One region of the Azospirillum sp. TSH58 genome, then DNA from elsewhere that is predicted to be linked to it. Evidence: predicted binding sites of a transcription regulator. Region 1 holds the regulator's gene; each other region holds the start of a gene.
What was found. The regulator LexA, encoded in region 1, represses DNA repair genes until DNA is damaged. The targets are predictions, from matches to a motif close to ATGTTCTANTTTGGTTC.
Positions count from the first base shown of each region.

Region 2: a site for LexA is predicted at 1,295-1,311, ahead of TSH58p_RS01085 (putative DNA modification/repair radical SAM protein). Genes of this name have one in related genera too.
Region 3: a site for LexA is predicted at 3,480-3,496, ahead of TSH58p_RS27515 (adenosylcobalamin-dependent ribonucleoside-diphosphate reductase). Genes of this name have one in related genera too.
Region 4: a site for LexA is predicted at 1,324-1,340, ahead of recA (recombinase RecA). Genes of this name have one in related genera too.

Region 1 covers NZ_CP022364.1:464,063-468,684, reverse strand. The annotation lists gene TSH58p_RS05750 (ComEC/Rec2 family competence protein) at 1-1,468, shown strand, start outside; gene lexA (transcriptional repressor LexA) at 1,494-2,192, opposite strand; gene glp (gephyrin-like molybdotransferase Glp) at 2,349-3,566, opposite strand; gene moaC (cyclic pyranopterin monophosphate synthase MoaC) at 3,566-4,060, opposite strand; gene TSH58p_RS05730 (GNAT family N-acetyltransferase) at 4,057-4,518, opposite strand; gene trpC (indole-3-glycerol phosphate synthase TrpC) at 4,554-4,622, opposite strand, start outside.
Region 2 covers NZ_CP022363.1:266,252-270,873, forward strand. The annotation lists gene TSH58p_RS32860 (ABC transporter permease) at 1-103, shown strand, start outside; gene TSH58p_RS01075 (serine hydrolase) at 116-1,186, opposite strand; gene TSH58p_RS01085 (putative DNA modification/repair radical SAM protein) at 1,334-2,548, shown strand; gene TSH58p_RS01090 (UdgX family uracil-DNA binding protein) at 2,551-3,951, shown strand; gene TSH58p_RS01095 (hypothetical protein) at 3,985-4,203, opposite strand; gene TSH58p_RS01105 (hypothetical protein) at 4,530-4,622, opposite strand, start outside.
Region 3 covers NZ_CP022367.1:1,334,620-1,339,241, forward strand. The annotation lists gene TSH58p_RS27505 (zinc-dependent alcohol dehydrogenase family protein) at 1-367, shown strand, start outside; gene TSH58p_RS27510 (DedA family protein) at 393-1,037, opposite strand; gene TSH58p_RS27515 (adenosylcobalamin-dependent ribonucleoside-diphosphate reductase) at 1,099-3,372, opposite strand; gene TSH58p_RS27520 (S9 family peptidase) at 3,518-4,495, opposite strand; gene TSH58p_RS27525 (1-acyl-sn-glycerol-3-phosphate acyltransferase) at 4,495-4,622, opposite strand, start outside.
Region 4 covers NZ_CP022364.1:2,555,485-2,560,106, reverse strand. The annotation lists gene recA (recombinase RecA) at 168-1,247, opposite strand; gene TSH58p_RS15645 (class I SAM-dependent methyltransferase) at 1,493-1,996, shown strand; gene TSH58p_RS15640 (PAS domain-containing sensor histidine kinase) at 2,021-4,546, opposite strand; gene flhB (flagellar biosynthesis protein FlhB) at 4,597-4,622, opposite strand, start outside.

The sequences.
Region 1 (4,622 bases):
CGCCATCGCCGAGCGGGTGCGCGCCACCGTGCCCGACTCCGCGGAGGCCAGCGTTACCGCCGCCCTGCTGAACGGCGACGCGGCGGCGATTCCCGAGCCGATGATGGACGCCTTCCGCGACAGCGGACTGGCGCATCTCCTGTCCATTTCCGGCCTGCATGTCGGCATCGCCGCGGGGATCGTCTTTTGGGTGGTGCGGGCGCTGCTGGCGCTGGTTCCCTGGGTGGCGCTGCGCTGGCCGATCAAGAAGATCGCGGCGTTGGCCGGCATCCTGTCGGCCATCCTCTACACACTGCTGGTGGGAGCGCCCCTGCCGACGCTGCGGTCGGTGCTGATGACCGGGCTGGTCATGGGAGCGGTCATCGCCGACCGGTCGCCGATCAGCATGCGGCTGGTCGCCTTCGCCGGCATCGTCACCGTCCTCTACGACCCGGAGGGGATGCTGGGGCCGAGCTTCCAGATGTCCTTCGCGGCGGTCGTCGCCCTGATCGCCGCCTTCGAGCGGTTCACGCCCTGGGCGGTGCGGCGGCGGCGCGAGATGGGCTGGTTCGGCCGGGGAGCGATGGCGCTGGGCGGCATCGCCTTTTCCAGTGTGGTGGCGACGGTCGCGACGACTCCCTATGGGCTCTACCATTTCCAGCAGGTCGCCTTCTACGGCGTGCTGTCCAACATGGTGGCGATCCCCATCACGACGGTGTGGATCATGCCCTTCAGCCTGCTCTCCTACCTGCTGCTGCCCTTCGGGCTGGAGGGGCCGGCGGTGACGGCGATGAGCTGGGGCGTCCGGCTGGTCATCGAAACGGCGGAGCGGACCGCGGCGCTGCCCGGCGCCACCGCGTTCCTGCCGGCCATGCCGGACGCCGCCATCGCGGCGGTCACTCTGGGAGGGCTGTGGCTGGCCATCTGGACAAGGCGCTGGCGCTGGCTGGGGCTGGCCGCGATGGTCGGGGGGATGGTCGTCCCGGTCTTCGCGCCGCGGCCCGACCTTCTGGTGTCGGAGGACGGGAAATTGATGGCCGTGCGCGGCGCGGAAGGGCTGCTCAGCCTGTCAGCCGCCAGCGACGGGCGGGTGGCCGACACCTGGAGGCGGCGCGACGGCATGGAGAAGCCGGAGGGCAAAGCCGGTCAGGATGTCTGGCCGCTCGCCGGGGTGAGCCTGGACGGGCGGCTGCGCTGCGACGCCCTGGGATGCCTTTACCGGGTGGAGGGAAAGACCGTGGCGCTGCTGCGCCAGCCGGACGCATTGCCGGAGGATTGCGCGCTGGCCGATGCGGTGGTGATCGCTGCCCCCTCGCGCGGCTGCCGGGCGCCGCTGGTGATCGACCGCTGGCGCCTGCGGCGGGAGGGCGCCCACGCGCTCTACCTGTCGGACGAGGGGATCCGGGTGGAGAGCGTGCGCGGCCAGCGTGGCGACCGCCCGTGGACGATGGGCGGAAAGCTTCCCGATGGAAAGACCGGGGCGCGCTGAACCGCCGCCCCGGTGCGTCCTGCGCTCAGTATTTCCGCACCAGACCGACGAGGCGGCCCTGCACCCGAACCCGGTCGGCGCCGAAGATGCGCGTCTCGTAGGCGGCGTTCGCGGGTTCAAGCGCCACGGTGTTGCCCTTGCGGCGCAGGCGCTTCAGCGTGACCTCGGCGTCGTCGACCAGGGCGACCACGATGGAGCCGTTCTCCGCGCTGTCGCACCGCTGGATGACCACCGTGTCATGGTCGAGGATTCCGGCTTCCACCATGGAATCGCCGGCCACTTCCAGCGCGTAATGGTCGCCCATGCCGAGCATGGCGGCGGGAATGTCCACGAAGGCGGAGCCGTCGCGCAACGCCTCGATGGGCGTGCCCGCGGCGATCCGGCCGTAGAGCGGAAGCTGCACGGATTCGGACGCCGGGTTCGCCTCCCGTCCCGCGAAGCTGAAGTCGCCCTTGATGACGTTGGGCTGGAACTTGGCGCGCGGCGGCCGGGTGCGGGCGGTCTCCAGCCCCTCCGGCAGGCGCAGCACCTCAAGCGCGCGGGCGCGGTGGGGCAGGCGGCGGATGAAGCCGCGCTCCTCCAGCCCCGTGATCAGGCGGTGGATGCCCGACTTGGACTTCAGGTTGAGAGCGTCCTTCATTTCGTCGAAGGAAGGGGACACACCGCCCTGCCCGAGCCGCTCGTTGATGAAAAGCAGCAATTCATGCTGCTTGCGCGTGAGCATTTGTGCCTCCCGACCGGTTCCGCACTAGATATGGAACAAAAGCAAAACGTTCCATCATGTTCTAGTTTGGTTCTTAACCCCCGTCAAGCCCTACGGATGAAATCAATCGCAAATCGACGGACAGGACTCCCAAAGGGATTCGCGGTGCGGAACGGATTAAAGCGACAGGGCACCACCGTTCAACGGGATCACCGTCACCCGGTCGCCGATGGCGGCGGCGGCGGCGTGAGGCTCGCGGACGATCAGGGCATCGGCCTGGGCCAGCCGGGACATCATCGCGCTGTCCTGGCGCGGGAAGGGGGTCGCGACCGGCCCGCCGTCCGGTCCGGGGGACAGGGTGGCGCGCAGGAAGTCGGTGCGGTCGTCGTTGGCCTTCAGCGGCGCGCCGAGCGTGACGGTGAGCGTCGCGTTCTCAGCGGGCAACCCTTGGAGACGGCGCAGCAGGGGCACCAGGAACAGCACGGCGGCCACGCCGGTGGACACCGGGTTGCCGGGCAGGCCGAGCAGCGGCACGCCGTTCGCCGTTCCGAAAATCAACGGCTTACCGGGCTTCATGGCGACCCGGTAGAAGTCCAGCGACAGCCCGCCCAGCACGTCGCGCACATGGTCGTGCTCGCCTTGCGAGGCGCCGCCCGTGGTCACCAGCAGGTCGCAGCCGGCCGCCCCGGCGGCCATGGCGGCGAGATGTTGCGGATCGTCCTTCGCCACGCCGAGATTGTGGGCGACGCCGCCCTGGCTGGCGACCAGCGCGCACAGGCCGAGCGCGTTGGAGCTGACGATCTGGCTCGGCCCCAGCGGATCGCCGGGCAGGGCGATCTCGTCCCCGGTGGCGAGCACGGCGACCCGCGGGCGGCGGTGGACGCGCAGCCAGGGCAGGTTGGCGGCGGCGGCCAGGGCGACGTCGCGGGCGGTCAGCAAGCGTCCCTTGGGAAGCAGGTCCTCTCCCGCGGTGAAATCGAGGCCGGCAGGACGGATGAAGCGGCCCGAGGGCACGGCGCGTCCGACGCGCACGCGGTCGCCGGCATCCTCGCAATCCTCCTGCATCACCACGGCGTCGGCCCCGGCGGGCACGGGGGCGCCGGTGAAGATGCGCACGGCCTCGCCCGCGCCGACCGATCCGGCGAAGGCGTGGCCGGCGGCGGATTCGCCGATGCGGCGCAGAGTGACGGGCGCCTCCGCCGACGCCTGGACGATGTCGGCGGCGCGGACGGCCCAGCCGTCCATGGCGGCGGCGGCGAAGGGCGGCTGGGTCAGGCGGGCGACGGCGGGCTCCGCCAGGACGCGCCCCAGCGCGTCGGGCAGCGGCACCGCCTCCGCCGGCAGGGCGGTGAAGGCGGCAAGGATGCGGGCGCGGGCCTCCCCGACCTGCAGCATCAGGCGGCGCTCCCCCATTCGCCGCTCTTGCCGCCGGCCTTGTGGAGCAGCTTCACCTCGGTGATGGTCATGCCGCGGTCCACCGCCTTGCACATGTCGTAGACGGTCAGCGCCGCCACCGACACGGCGGTCAACGCCTCCATCTCCACGCCGGTCTGGCCCCTCAGCTTGCAGGTGGCGGTGATGTCCACGGCGTTGCGCTCGGGGTCGCAGGTCAGGTCCACCTTGACCGAGGTCAGCATCAGCGGATGGCACAGCGGGATCAGGTCCGGCGTGCGCTTGGCCCCCATGATGCCGGCCAGCCGGGCCACCGACAGCACGTCGCCCTTCTTGACGCCGCCCTGGAGGATGAGGGCCAGCGTTTCCGGCTGCATGAGAACGGAGCCGCGGGCGGTCGCCGTGCGTTCCGTGTCGGCCTTGCCGGACACGTCCACCATCACCGCGCGGCCTTCGGCGTCGAAATGGGTGAAGCCGCTTGCGGGCTGGTCGGTCATAAAGGTTTCTCCATGAACAGGCTCAGCGGGTCCGGCCCGTAGGGGCCGAACGGACCGCGGTCGGTGAAGCCCTGTTTGCGGTAAAGCGCGATGGCTTCGTCCTGATAGACGCCGGTCTCCAGCCGCAGCAGGGACAGCCCGGCGGCGCGGGCCTCGTCCTCGATGCGCTCCAGAAGGCGGCGCCCGATCTGGCCGCCGCGGGCGGTCGGCTGGACGAACATCCGCTTGACCTCGCCATAGCCGTCCTCGGTGTCGATGCGCATGGCGCCGCAGCCGACCACGGTCCCCGACCGCCGGGCGACCAGGAAGCGGATGTCGGGCTTCGCCAGCGACTGCAGGTCGAGCAGATGGTTGCTCTCGGCCGGGTACAGGTCGCCCAGATAGCGGTCCAACTCCTCGATGAGCTGGACCACCTCGTCCTGGAGCGGGCTTTCACGGGCAATGGTCACGTTCGGCACGGCGTCGCTCCTCCCCATTGCTTTGTTCTTTGGTGTCAGGCGAGCAGGGCGCGGGTGGCCGCGGTCACATCCTCCTGCCGCATCAGCGATTCACCGACCAGGAA
Region 2 (4,622 bases), on a different replicon from region 1:
CGGCACCGTCGCCGCGATGGCGGCGGCCGGGGCCGTGCTGGTGGCCTTCCTGCCCGGGAAGGACATGATGCGGCGGTTGCGCAGCGGCGGCCTGTCCGGCTGATCCGCCGGCCCGTCAGGCCATCTCCGCCGCCGGGATGATGTCGTCGGTCAGCAGGGCGTGGAGGACGCCGACATGCCCGTCGGAGCGCGCCGGGCGGGTGGGGTCGGAGGTGACGACGACGGTCAGCCCCAGGCCGGGCACCAGATAGAGCATCTGCCCGCCATAGCCGCGCGCGTAGGCGATGCGGTGCCTCTTCGCCTCGGCAAGGAACCAGCCGTACCCGTAGTCGTCGCCGGAGAAGGGGGAGCGCGTGCGCGGCACCCAGGAAGCCTCCACCCAGGCGGCGCTGATGACGCGCTGTCCGTTCCACAAGCCGCCCTGCCGCCACAGTTCGCCGAAGCGGAAGAGGTCGAGCGGCGACAGCGCCATGTTGTTGCCGCCGAGGTAGAAGCCCTGCGGGTCGCGCGTCCAGGACGGCACGTCGATGCCCAGCGGCTCGCCCAGCCAGTCCCGCGCCAGGGCCAGCAGGCTGCGCCCCGACGCGCTGGCCAGCGCCGCGCCCAGCAGGTGGTAGCTCCCGGTTGAATAGAGCATCCGCGCGCCCGGATCGGTGACGAAGGGACGGCGGAGCGCGTCGACGACCCAGTTGCGGCTGTTGATCCAGCGGCCGTAGCCCGGCCCGGAGGTCGGCTCCAGACCGGCCTGCATGGTCAGAAGGTCGGCGATGGTGATCCGGCGCACGCGCGGATCGACGGCCGCCGGAACCAGCCCCGGCGCCGCCTCGGCGAGGGTGACGTCGACGCCACGCAGGACTCCGCGGTCGATGGCGATGCCGGCGAGCGAGGCGGCGATGGTCTTGGACACCGACTTGACGTTCACGGCGCGGTTCACCGCCGGTCCCCGGAAGGCCTCCGCCGACACCACCGCCCCATGCCGCCCGATGACCAGCGCGTGGATCTGATCGAGCCCGGCCGCCCGCTTGACCGCCCGGTCCAGCAAGGCCGGGTCGAACGCGGCCCCGGCCGCCGGTTGGGCGGCTTGCAGCGGGCGCGCCAGGGCGCCGCCGAGGGACGCGGCAGCGACGGCTGCGGTGGCGGCGAGGACGGTGCGGCGGCCGAGCCGGAACGGCGGTGTCGAGGTCATCCCGGATATGTGGTTCCGCTTCGGCGCCATCCAAGATTGCCCCGGCGACGCTGGTCGGACTTTGTCCCACCCGGCGCCGCACGCGCCGCTTGCCTCCCACCCCAAGGGGAACATATTAAGAACACGCACGCAGCATGGGATGGGACGATGGACGACGCCTTGATCGAGAAGCTCGGCATTCTGGCCGATGCGGCGAAATACGACGCCTCCTGCGCCTCGTCCGGCGCCAAGCCGCGCCGCGGCGGCAAGGAGGGGCTGGGTTCGACCACCGGCGCCGGCATCTGCCACGCCTACACGCCGGACGGGCGCTGCGTCTCGCTCCTGAAGATCCTGCTGACCAACCACTGCCTGTTCGACTGCGTCTACTGCATCAACCGGCGCTCCTCCAACGTCCGCCGCGCCCGCTTCACGGTGGAGGAGGTGGTGACACTGACCCTGGGCTTCTACAAGCGCAACTGCATCGAGGGGCTGTTCCTGTCCTCCGGCATCATCCGCTCGCCGGACCACACGATGGAGCAGATGATGCTGGTGGCGCGGACGCTGCGGCGCGACCACGGCTTCGCCGGCTACATCCACCTGAAGACCATCCCCGAGGCCAGCCCCTGGCTGATCGAGCAGGCCGGGCTGTGGGCGGACCGCCTGTCGATCAACCTCGAACTGCCCACCGACCACAGCCTGAAGGCCTTCGCGCCGGAGAAGAACGGCGGCACCATCAAGGCGGTGATGGGTCAGGTCAACGAGCGCATCGTCGAAGCCAAGGAGGAACGCCGCCGCTTTTCCCCCGCCGGCCAGAGCACCCAGCTGATCGTCGGCGCCGACGACGCCACCGACCGCTCGGTCCTGGAGACCAGCGGCACGCTCTACCAGCGCTACGGGCTGCGCCGCGTCTACTACTCCGCCTTCAGCCCGATCCCGGAGGCCAGCTCGGTCCTTCCGGTCAAGCCGCCGCCCCTGCAGCGGGAGAACCGGCTGTATCAGGCCGATTGGCTGCTGCGCTACTACGGCTTCACGGTGGAGGAGATCGCGTCCGGCGGCGAGGACGGGATGCTCGACCTCGGCATCGACCCGAAGCTGGCCTGGGCGCTGAAGAACCGCGAGCGCTTCCCGGTGGACGTCAACAGCGCCGACCGCGAGATGCTGCTGCGGGTGCCGGGGCTGGGTGCGCGCGCCGTGGACAAGATCCTGTCGGCGCGCCGCCACACCCGCCTGCGCCTGGAGGATCTGGGGCGGCTGTCGACCGGGCTGCGGCGGGCGCGCCCCTTCCTGATCGCCGCCGATTACCACCCGGCGGGCGGGCTGACCGACCGGCTGGATCTGCGCCAGCGGCTGGTCACGCCGTCCAGCCAGCTGAGCCTGTTCTGACGATGCGCACGATCACCTTGCGGGAGGGGGCGGACCTCGACGGCTTCCGCCGGGCGGTGCGCCGCCTCGCCGCCGCCCGCACGGCGCCCGAAGGCGTGCTGTGGAGCGTCGGCGCACCATCGCTGTTCGGCGACGACGCCCCTGCCTCCGAAGACGGTGCCCCGGTCTTCCTGCCCCAGGCGGTCGGACAGCTGATCGAAACCGTCGTCTGCCACAGCGACCCGGAACGCTACGCCCTGCTCTACCGGCTGGTCTGGCGGGTGCTGAACGGGGAGCGGGCTCTGCTCGACCAGCACGCCGACCCGCTGGTGCACCGGCTGGAGCGGCTCGACAAGGCGGTGCGCCGTGACATCCACAAGATGCACGCCTTCCTGCGCTTCCGCGCGCTCTCCGACCCGGACGGCGGGGAACGCTACGTCGCTTGGTTCGAGCCCGACCACCACATCGTCGAGGCCGTCGCACCCTTCTTCGTCGAGCGCTTCGAGAGCATGGTGTGGACGATCCTGACGCCGAAGGGCTCGTTGCACTGGGACCGCCGGAGCCTGATGACCGGCCCACCCGCGGAGCGTCCGGACTCCTTGGCCGACGACCGCTTCGCCGAGGGCTGGCTGCGCTATTACGAGAGCACCTTCAACCCCGCGCGGGTCAACCCGACGGCCATGCGGGCGGAGATGCCGCGGAAATACTGGGCCAACATGCCGGAGACGGCGGCCATCCCCGCGCTGGTCCGCTCCGCCCCCGCCCGCGTCCAGGCGATGCTGGAGGCGGAGGCCGCCATCCCGCGCCGCCGCATGCCCGAGAAGGCGGTGGCGGCGATGGCCCGGCAGGCCCCGGAAAGTCTGGCTGAGTTGAACCGCGTGATCCAGCGTTCCGAACCCCTGGTGCCGGGCGCGACGCAGGCGGTGCTGGGCGAGGGGCCGGAGGGGGCGGCCATCGCCATCGTCGGCGAGCAGCCGGGCGACCAGGAGGACCGTGACGGCCGCCCCTTCGTCGGCCCCGCCGGCCAGTTGCTGACTGCCGCGCTGGAGGAGGCCGGCATCGACCGCGGCGGCGTCTACCTGACCAACGCGGTCAAGCACTTCAAGTTCGTCCAGCGCGGCAAGCGGCGCATCCACCAGTCCCCCACCGCCGGCGAGGTCAAGCATTACCGCTGGTGGCTGATGACGGAACTGGGCTTCGTCCGCCCCCGCCTCGTCGTCGCGCTGGGAGCCACCGCGGCCCTGGCGCTGACCGGCCGGACGGTCGCGGTTCTGCGCGAACGGGGACCGATGGCTTTCGACGGATGGAACGGCTTCGTCACCGTCCACCCGTCCTACCTGCTGAGGCTTCCGGGGGAGGAGGAGCGGCGGCGGGCGCAGGCGGAATTCGTGGCCGACCTGCGCCGGGCCGCGGCGCTGGTGTGAGACGGGAGCGAACCGTCCCCCGCGCTCACATCCTCACGCGCCCTGCTGCTTGAACCGCTTGCCCACCGTGCATTGGATGCGCTGAAGCTCGTACTTCGGGTGATCGTTGATCCACTTGGCGCTCTCGATCTGGCCGGCGATCGGGCAGCTCGACATGGTCAGGGGTTCGGTGTCGGGAACCATCGGATTGATGGTTCGGCACTGGGTGGGGTCGGAGGCCAGGCAGAAGATCATCGACAGAGTAACAAACATCGGGTGCTCCAAAACGCAACGGCACGGCTGTGCCAACATCGTGTGGATCAGCGAGAGCAAGCCGCATGCCATGCCCCGGACGAGGACAGGATGCCGGGATACAGGCTGCTCAGAAATGAGCCAAACCACAGGGCGCCGAATCATTAGGCATCGAAGGTTAACCAATGCCTAAACGTTAGGAGTTTGCGAGGCCGAAGATGCAGGGGAAGAAGCGGAACGGGCACAAGCCCCAGAGAAGTGTTCGCGCAAGTCTGGACTCGCCGCGCCGCAGATCAACGGAACGTTGAATTGACCGTTTCGTGTCCTTGGTTCGATCTGCGCGGGCGTCAGGCTCCAGGCTGCTCGCACCGCCATTGACGGACGTTCCAGTTGGGATGCTCCATGAGCCAATGCACGACGTGGACGTAGCTGTTGCGCGT
Region 3 (4,622 bases), on a different replicon from region 1:
CCGCGACACCGCCGCGGCGGAGCGGATCATCGGCGAGACCGCCGGGCGCGGGGTCGACGCCGCCTTCGACACGGCGGGCGGCAACGTGCCCCTGAGCACCCAGGTCACCCGGCCCTTCGGCCGGATCGCCACGATTCTCGACCCGACCGGCGACCTGAGCGCCCTCTACACCAAGAACCAGACGCTGTTCGGCACCTTCCTGACGCGCGAAGGCGCGCGGCTGCGCGAGATGGCGCCGCTGTTCGAGCGCGGTCAGGCCAAGGTCGTCGTGGATTCCGTCCTTCCGCTCGAAGAGGTCGCCAAGGCCCATGAGCGGCTCGATTCGGGCCACGGCCGGGGCAAGGTGATCCTCCGCGTCGGGGATTGATCCGGCCTCGACCTCGGGGCGCCCGTCAGCAGCGCGACGGTTCGCCGGCTATCGGCGGCGCCGGCAGGCAAGGGCCGTCCTCCACGGTCCGGGACACCGCCGGCTTCGCCATGGCCCCGGTCAGCAGCTCGTCGAGGCCGACCCCCTTGGCCATGGCGATGCCGGGCGCCATCATCAGCGGCGCCCAGATGACCGCGGACGTCAGGTTGGCGACCTGGAAGCGGTGATGGGGCATCGCCATCATCCCGGCGGTGAGCGGAACGACCGGACGCAGCGGCCCCAGGAAGCGCGCGAAGAAGACGCTCTTGCCGCCATGGCGGAGGAAGAAGCGGCTGCTCCGTTCCAGGAACTCCGGCCGCCGACGGAACGGCCAGACATGCGGCACATGATGGCCGAACAGCCGGCCGAGCCAATAGGACACGGCGTCCCCCAGCACGGCGCCCAGCGCGATGGCCGCGTAGACCTGCCAGAAGCCGAGGACGCCGGAGGCGACCAGCGCGCCTCCCGCGGTGAGCAGCACGACGCCTGGCACGACCAGCCCGACGAAGGCCAGCGACTCCGCGAAGGCGCACAGGAACAGGATCGCCTCCGCCCAGGACGCGTTCGCCTCGATGAAGGCGCCCCAACGCGCCACGCTGTCGCTCAGCATGGTCCGTGTCGCGTCGTTCATGGAAGCTCCTTTCGAAATCCTGGGTCATGCGTGGACCGGCCGTGGCGTCGCCGGTCAGCCTTCAGGGGCCGCATTTGGAATAGCCGCAGTTCAGGCAGCTGTCGCAGCCTTCCTGCCGGATCAGGCCGGGCTGGCCGCATTTCGGGCATTGCTGGAGGCTGGTCGCTTCCGTCGCGGCGGGTGGGGGTGCGGTGAGCGTCCCGCTGTCCGGCAGCATGTCGATGGCTTTCAGGTGCCGTTCGATCACGTCGCCGATGGCGGCCAGCAGGGACGGCACGTAGCGGCCCTGCATCCAGGCGCCGCCGCGCGGGTCGAAGACCGCCTTCAACTCCTCCACCACGAAGCCGACCTCGCCGCCGCGGCGGAACACCGCGGAGATCATCCGCGTCAGCGCCACCGTCCAGGCGTAATGCTCCATGTTCTTGGAGTTGATGAAGACCTCGAAGGGCCGGCGCCGCCCGTTCTCCACGATGTCGTTGATGGTGATGTACATGGCGTGGTCGCTGTCCGGCCAGCGCACCTTGTAGGTCTCGCCCGGCAAGGTCTCCGGACGGTCCGGTGGCCTGGAGGACGCCATGGCCGCCGGGGACGTGGCGGGAAGGGGAGCCGGAGCCTGGACTGGAGCCGGGACCGCGCCCTCCTTCTTCACCGTCAGGACGGAGCCGGTGACCGCGTTCGGGCGGTAGGTGGTGCAGCCCTTGCAGCCCAGCTCGTAGGCCTGCCAATAGACGTCCTTGAAGGCGTCGAAGGGCAGGTCCTCCGGACAGTTGATGGTCTTGGAGATGGAGCTGTCCACATGGCGCTGGGCGGCCGCCTGCATCACCACATGCTCCGCCGGGGTCAGGGACTGCGCGTCCACGAAGTAATCGGGCAGAGGCTGTTCGGTCCCGAAGCGCGCGCGGAACAGGCGGTGGGCGTGGTCGCTGACCTCCTCCGTCCGGCGGGTGCCGTCGGGCATCAGGACGGTGCGCTCGTAGCTGTAGGAGAAGACCGGCTCGATCCCCGACGACACGTTGTCGGCGAACAGCGAGATCGTGCCGGTCGGTGCGATGGAGGTCAGAAGGGCGTTCCGGATGCCATGCTCCGCGATCAGGGCGCGCACGTCCTCGTCCAGCCCGCGCACCATCGGGGCGTTCAGGTAGGCGTCGCGGTCGAAGAGCGGGAAGGGGCCCTTCTCCGCGGCCAGCCGGGCGGAGGCGCGGTACGCCTCGTTGCGGATCGTTCCCAGCCAGGATTCGGTCAGGGCCACCGCCGCTTCGCCGCCATAACGGGCGCGGCAGAGGATCAGCGCGTCGGCCAGCCCGGTGACGCCCAGCCCGATGCGGCGCTTGGCGTGGGCCTCCCGCGCCTGCGGCTCCAGCGGGAAGCGCGAGGCGTCCACCACATTGTCCATCATCCGCACGGCGAGCGCCGTCAGCTCCTTCAGCCGGCCGGTGTCGAGCCGGGCGGATTCCTCGAACGGGTCGATCACCAGGGCCGCGAGGTTGATCGAGCCGAGCAGGCAGGCGCCGTAGGGGGGCAGCGGCTGCTCGCCGCAGGGGTTGGTGGCGGAGATGGATTCGCAATAGCTCAGGTTGTTCTGACCGTTCACCCGGTCGATGAAGATGACGCCCGGCTCCGCATAGGCGTAGGTGGCCTGCATGATGCGGTCCCACAGGCCGCGGGCCCGCACCTCGCGATGGACCTGACCGTCGAAGACCAGCGGCCAGGGCCGGTCCTCCCGCACGGCGTTCATGAAGGCGTCGGTGACCAGGACCGACAGGTTGAACATGCGCAGCCGGCCGGGCTCGCGCTTGGCGTCGATGAAATCCTCGATGTCAGGATGGTCGCAGCGCAGGGTCGCCATCATCGCGCCGCGCCGGGCGCCCGCCGACATGATGGTGCGGCACATGCTGTCCCACACGTCCATGAAGGACAGCGGGCCGGAGGCGTCGGCGCCCACACCCTTCACAAGCGCGCCCTTGGGCCGCAGGGTGGAGAAGTCGTAGCCGATGCCGCCGCCCTGCTGCATGGTCAGCGCCGCTTCGCGCAGGTGGGCGAAGATGGCGCCGAGATCGTCCTCGATCCGCCCCATGACGAAGCAGTTGAACAGCGTCACCGTCCGTCCGGTGCCGGCCCCGGCCAGGATGCGCCCGGCGGGCAGGAACTCGAAGCGGGACAGCGCCCGTTCGAAGCGCGGCGCCCAGACCTGCGGGTCGGCCTCGGGCGCGGCGAGCGCCGTGGCGACGCGGCGCCAGGTGTCGGCGACGGTCTGGTCGATGGGGTCGCCCGCGGCGGACTTGAAGCGGTACTTCATGTCCCAGATCCGCTGGGATATGGCGGCGATCCCCGTCATGCGTCCTCCCCTTTCGCGGGCGGCCGATTCACGACGCCGGTCCGCCGACAACAGCGTCCGAAGAGTAGGGGCCGTCCGTCCGGGGGTCAACCGTGGGGGCGGTCCAGCCGTTCTTCTTGCGTTCCGGCCTCTTGCGTTCCACCGGTCAGTTGCTGATGCGGTCCCGCTGATCCGGCATGGCCTTGAGCGTCGCCAGGATCCGGCCGGTGTCGGCGCCGGAGCCGCACAGGCCGAGCGCGGTTTCGCCGAAGTCCACCAGATTGTGGTGGCGCGGGGCGGGCGCCCGCTCCAGCGGCACCAGCCACGCCGCGTGCCCGAGCAACGTCAAGGCGTCGAAATAGCCGCGCTGGGTGTGGAACGGGATGTTGGTCTCGCGCGGGTCGCCGATGACGAAAACGCGGCGCTTGGGATCGCGCGGGATGCGGTCCAGCGAGCCGGCGGGGTCAAACCAGCCCTGCGGGCGGGCCAGCACCGTTTGGAGGCCGCGCGCCTCCAGATAGGCCCTGTAGGCCGGCGCGCCGGAGGAGATGACCGCGCAACGCAGGTCGTTGCGGCGGGCGAGGAACTCCGCGGTCAGCGTGCCGCCGGCGCTGTGCCCGCCCAGCGCCCATGCCGCCACGCCGTAGCGGGCCTTCAGGACGTCGAGCAGGGCGTTCATCAGGGCCGCCTCGCGCGGCGTGTGGCGCGTCGTCCAGAAGCGGCCGGAACTGCCATAGGCGCCCGGCCGGGCCAGGAACAGGAAAGGGATGCCGAACCGCTCCGCCAGGGCGCGTTCCTGGTCGATCATGGCGGCGACGCCCAGCCCCTCCTGGTGGCCGACGGAGGTCGGCTTGGTTCCCATGATGTCGCCGTGCATCCAGGCCGCGGCGATGGGGTTGGGGCCGGGGTGCAGGCCCGCCGCGTAGTAGCGCAGGCACTCCCCGCGCCCGTCCACCTCGACCCAGGCGGCGGTGTGCTGGGCCTCCAGCGCGGCGCAGGCCTTGCGGGTGATGGTGACGCCCCCGGTCACCGCGGCGTTGGAAAAATGCTCCCCGCTCGGCTGTGACTGGGCTCGCGCGCCCGTCGCCATCGAAATCGCCAGGGCGAGCCCGGCGAGGATGGCGAAGGCCGCGCCGCGGCGCATCAGGACGCGGTTTCGCTCACCGCGGCGGTGGCCGGTTCCGCCGCCTTCGGCCGCACGGTCGCCGGGCCGCCCGCGGCGACGACCAGCCGGTCGGTGGCGGCCTCCAGCCGCTCCTCCAGCTCCTGCA
Region 4 (4,622 bases), 930 kb from region 1:
CTTGAGATCCCGAACCGCTAGGACCGGGCCGGCGGACGGGTGCTGGAACACCCGTCCGCCCAGCCTGAATGTAAGGTCTTTCCAGCCGTCCGGCAAGACGGCGAAAGCCCCTCCCCGGCGGACCGGAGAGGGGCTTTCACACAGAGAAACAGGCCTGCTGTCCGGGATCACTCCGGCGTGGCAGCCTCGCCGTCGGCCTCCGGGGTGCCCATCATGGCGTCGGCGACGAGACCGGCGTTGCCGCGGATCTTCGCCTCGATGGCGTCGGCCGTGGCCGGGTTGTTGCGCAGGTAGTTCTTGGCGTTCTCGCGGCCCTGGCCGATGCGGGTGCCGTCGTAGCTGAACCACGCGCCCGACTTCTCCACCACGCCGGCCTGGATGCCGAGGTCGAGAAGCTCGCCCACCTTCGACACGCCCTCGCCGTACATGATGTCGAACTCGACCACGCGGAACGGCGGGGCCATCTTGTTCTTCACCACCTTCACGCGGGTCTGGTTGCCCACCACCGTCTCGCGGTCCTTGATCGCGCCGATGCGGCGGATGTCCAGGCGGATGGAGGCGTAGAACTTCAGCGCGTTGCCGCCGGTGGTCGTCTCCGGGTTGCCGAACATCACGCCGATCTTCAGGCGGATCTGGTTGATGAAGATCACCAGGCAGTTCGACTTGGAGATGGAGCCGGTCAGCTTGCGCAGCGCCTGGCTCATCAGGCGGGCGTGCAGGCCGACGTGGCTGTCGCCCATCTCGCCTTCCAGCTCGGCGCGCGGCACCAGGGCGGCGACCGAGTCGACCACGAGAACGTCGACGGCGCCGGAGCGCACCAGCGTGTCGGCGATCTCCAGCGCCTGCTCGCCGGCGTCGGGCTGGGAGATCAGCAGATCATCGATGTTGACACCCAGCTTGCGGGCGTAGGCCGGGTCCAGAGCGTGCTCCGCATCCACGAAGGCGCAGGTGCCGCCGTTCTTCTGGGCCTGGGCGATGGCGTGCAGGGCCAGCGTCGTCTTGCCCGAGCTTTCCGGCCCGTAAATCTCGATGATGCGGCCGCGCGGCAGGCCGCCGATGCCCAGCGCGATGTCGAGACCGAGCGAGCCGGTGGAAACGACCTCCGTCTCGACCGTGTTCTCGCGGGCGCCGAGCTTCATGATCGAGCCCTTGCCAAAGGCGCGCTCGATCTGCGCCAGAGCGGCATCCAGGGCCTTCTGCTTATCCATGGAATCCTTCTCGACCAAACGAAGCTGTGCGGACGACATGCCCGTCTCCCCCTGTTAGATCACATCCGCGGCCCCAGGGCCAACGATCTCACCAACGGTCATTCGGTGAGAGGGAATGTACCAGCTTTGTTCCTCGGCGCAAAGCCCTAAGTTCCGCGAATGTTCTCGTCGGAAGTTAGGAACGATCCGGCGCTGCGCAATGACCATGCGATGGCGATGCAACGGAATTCCGGCTGGCGGGTTCACATGAAAAGCCCCGCCACCAACGCCCCGAAAAGCCGGACATGAAGACTGCCCACTCGACGCTCGACCGCATGATCGACCGCCTCACCACGCAACGCGTGGCGCTCGGCTGGGCGGCCGGCCATGTCGCGGGGACACCCGGCCTGGTGATGGAGATCGGCCTGGGCAAAGGCCGCACCTACGACCATCTGCGCGGCCTGTTTCCGCCGCGCGACATCCTGGTCTTCGACCTGTGGGCGCGCGTCCCCGCCTCCCTGCGGCCGGACGAGGACCGGCTGTTCCTGGGTGATTTCCGGGACACGCTGCCCGCCGCCGCGGAGCGCTTCCACGGCGCGGTTCGGCTGGCCCACGCCGACATCGGCAGCGCGCGGGAGGACGAGGAGGACGGCATCCGCCACTGGATCGGCGGGCTGATCGAACCGTTCCTGGCGCCGGGTGCGCTCGTCCTGTCGGACCGCCCGATCGGCGCCGGGCGTCACGGGTGGGACGCCCTCGACGTGCCGGGAACGGAACGCTGGGCCTATCACGGCTGGCGCGTCGGATAGGCCCCGCCGCGGCTCCCCCCGCCGCTATTTGCCGTCGCGGATGACCTCCTTCACCTTGGAGGCAAGCTGCTTCAGGGAGAAGGGCTTGGGCAGGAAGTGGGCGACCTCGACCCCGTCGATCTCGCCCAGCCGGTCCTCGGCGTAGCCGGAGATGAAGATCACGCGCATGTCGGGCCGCATCTGCCGGACATGGCGGGCCAGGGTCGGGCCGTCCATCTGCGGCATCACCACGTCGGTGATCAGCAGGTCGATGCGGCTGCCGTCCGTGCCGATCTGCTGCAGCGCCGCCTCGCCGTTCTTGGCCTCCAGCACCTGATAGCCCTTGTTGCGCAGCGCGCGGGCGGAGAAGACGCGCACCGCGTCCTCGTCCTCGACCAGCATGATGGTGCCGGAGCCGGTCAGGTCGCTGCCGCGCCGCTCGCGCGGCTCGCCCTGGTCGGGACGGGCCTCGCCCTTGTGGCGGGGCAGCAGGATGGTGAAGGTCGTCCCCTCCCCCTTCTCCGACTCGACCAGCACGAAGCCGCCGGTCTGGCGGACGATGCCGTAGACGGTGGACAGACCCAGCCCGGTGCCCGACCCCACGCCCTTGGTGGTGAAGAAGGGCTCGAAGATGCGCTGGAGATTCTCCCTGGGGATGCCGCAGCCGGTGTCGATCACCTCGATGGATACATACTCGCCGGCCGGAATGGTCTCGTGCTCGCGGCGCTGCGCCTGCTCCACCACATGGTTGGAGGTGACGATGGTCAGCCGCCCGCCCCCGGCCATGGCGTCGCGCGCGTTGACCACGAGGTTGATGATGACCTGCTCCAGCTGGTTCTGGTCGACCTTGACGTAGCCGATGTCCCGGCCGTGGAGCATCTTCAGCTCGATGTTCTCGCCGATCAGCCGGCGCATCAGGTTGCCAAGCTCGGCCAGGACGTCGGTCACGCTCAGGATGCGCGGCTGCAGCGTCTGCTGGCGCGAGAAGGCCAGGAGCTGCCGCACGAGGTTGGCGGCGCGGTTGGCGTTCTGCTTGATCTGCATGATGTCGCTGAAGGACTGGTCGCCCGGCTTGTGGCGCAGCAGCAGCAGATCGCAGAAGCCGATCATCGCGGTCAGCAGATTGTTGAAGTCGTGGGCGACGCCGCCGGCCAGCTGGCCGACCGCCTGCATCTTCTGCGACTGGGCGAACTGGGCCTCCAGCCCCTTGCGCTCGGTCATGTCGATGAAATGCAGGATCAGCCCCGCCGCCCCTTCCGGCCCCACCCCGCCCAGCCGCCGCGCGTAGAGCTGGGCCACCAGCTCGCGCCCACCAGTCAGCCGCACCTCCAGCGGGGCGGCGGGATCGGCGCCGCCCTGCACGGCGGTCAGCCGCTCGGTCACCATGGCGCGCTCCGCCGGGACGATCAGGTCGGCCATGGTCCGCCCGATGACGTTGCCGGCCTCGCTGCCGATCAGCGCCAGGAAGGCCTGGTTGCATTCGGCCAGCCGCCCGCCTTCGTCCACCAGGGCGATGCCGATGGGCGCGTCCTCGAAGAAGCGCTGGAAGCGCTGCTCGGACAGGCGCAGGGCCTCCTGCCACTCGCGTTCCGGCGTCAGGTCGCGCACGACGGAGCGGGTGTGGGAGATCCGCGCGTCCTCGCCCCTCACCACGCTCTGCGCGACATAGGCCTGGAAGCGGCGTCCCTGGAGCCCGTGCATGGCGATCTCGCCGCGTTGCTCCAGCCCGCCGCCCTCCAGGAGATCGTAGGGAGCGGCGCCGGCGGGCGGGTGGGCCAGTACGTCGTGAAGGCGGCGACCGCCCTCGACCAGCTCCTCCGGCGCGCAGCCCAGCCACTTCGCCAGGGTCGCGTTCACGAACTGGAAATGGCCGTCCTGGTCCACCGAGAAGAAGCCGACCGGCGCGTGGTCCATGAAATCCACGAGCTGGGTCTGCTCGCGCCGGGTCACCTGCTCCAGCTCGCGCCGGGCGGTGATGTCCTCGACGCGCCACATCACCGCCCCGGCGTGCCCGTCGATGGGCTGGCCCTGGATGCGGCGCCATTCGGCGGCGCGCCCCTGCTGGCGGATGGCGAGTTCGATGGAACCGGAATAGCCGCCTTTCACCCGCTCGCACAGGCGGCGGAAGGCGTCGGCGCTGTCCGGATCGTCGGCGAACTGGCGCTCCAGGGCGCGCAGCGGCGGTTCCCCCTCGCTCCAGCCGGTCAGCGAGCGGAAGGTGCTGTTGACGAACACCACATGCCCGGCCCCATCGCAGACGAGCTGGCCCGACGGAAGCCCCTCCAGCGCGCTGCCCAGCAGGGAGCCGACGCGGGCTACCCGCCGCCGCGCGCGGACCATGCGGATCGCCAGGGCCAGCGCTCCCGCGCCCGTGGTGGTCAGGCCGGCCCAGGCCAGGGGGTCGCGGTCGAGAACCACCCCGGTCCCCGCCGCGACCAGCCCGGCCAGAAGGAGGGCCGCCAGAACCCCGGTGGCGAAAGCGCCGCCGGGCCGTTCCCCCACCCCTGCGGCACCATCGGTGCGCCGTCCGGCGGGAGCGCTGTCGGCAAAGGATGAGGTCGTGTCGTCCACCGGAACTCCAGGTCAGCCGTTCGCCGCAAGGAAAGGTCCGGGAACGGTCCTCAGTTCCGCACCGCGCGCCCTTTCA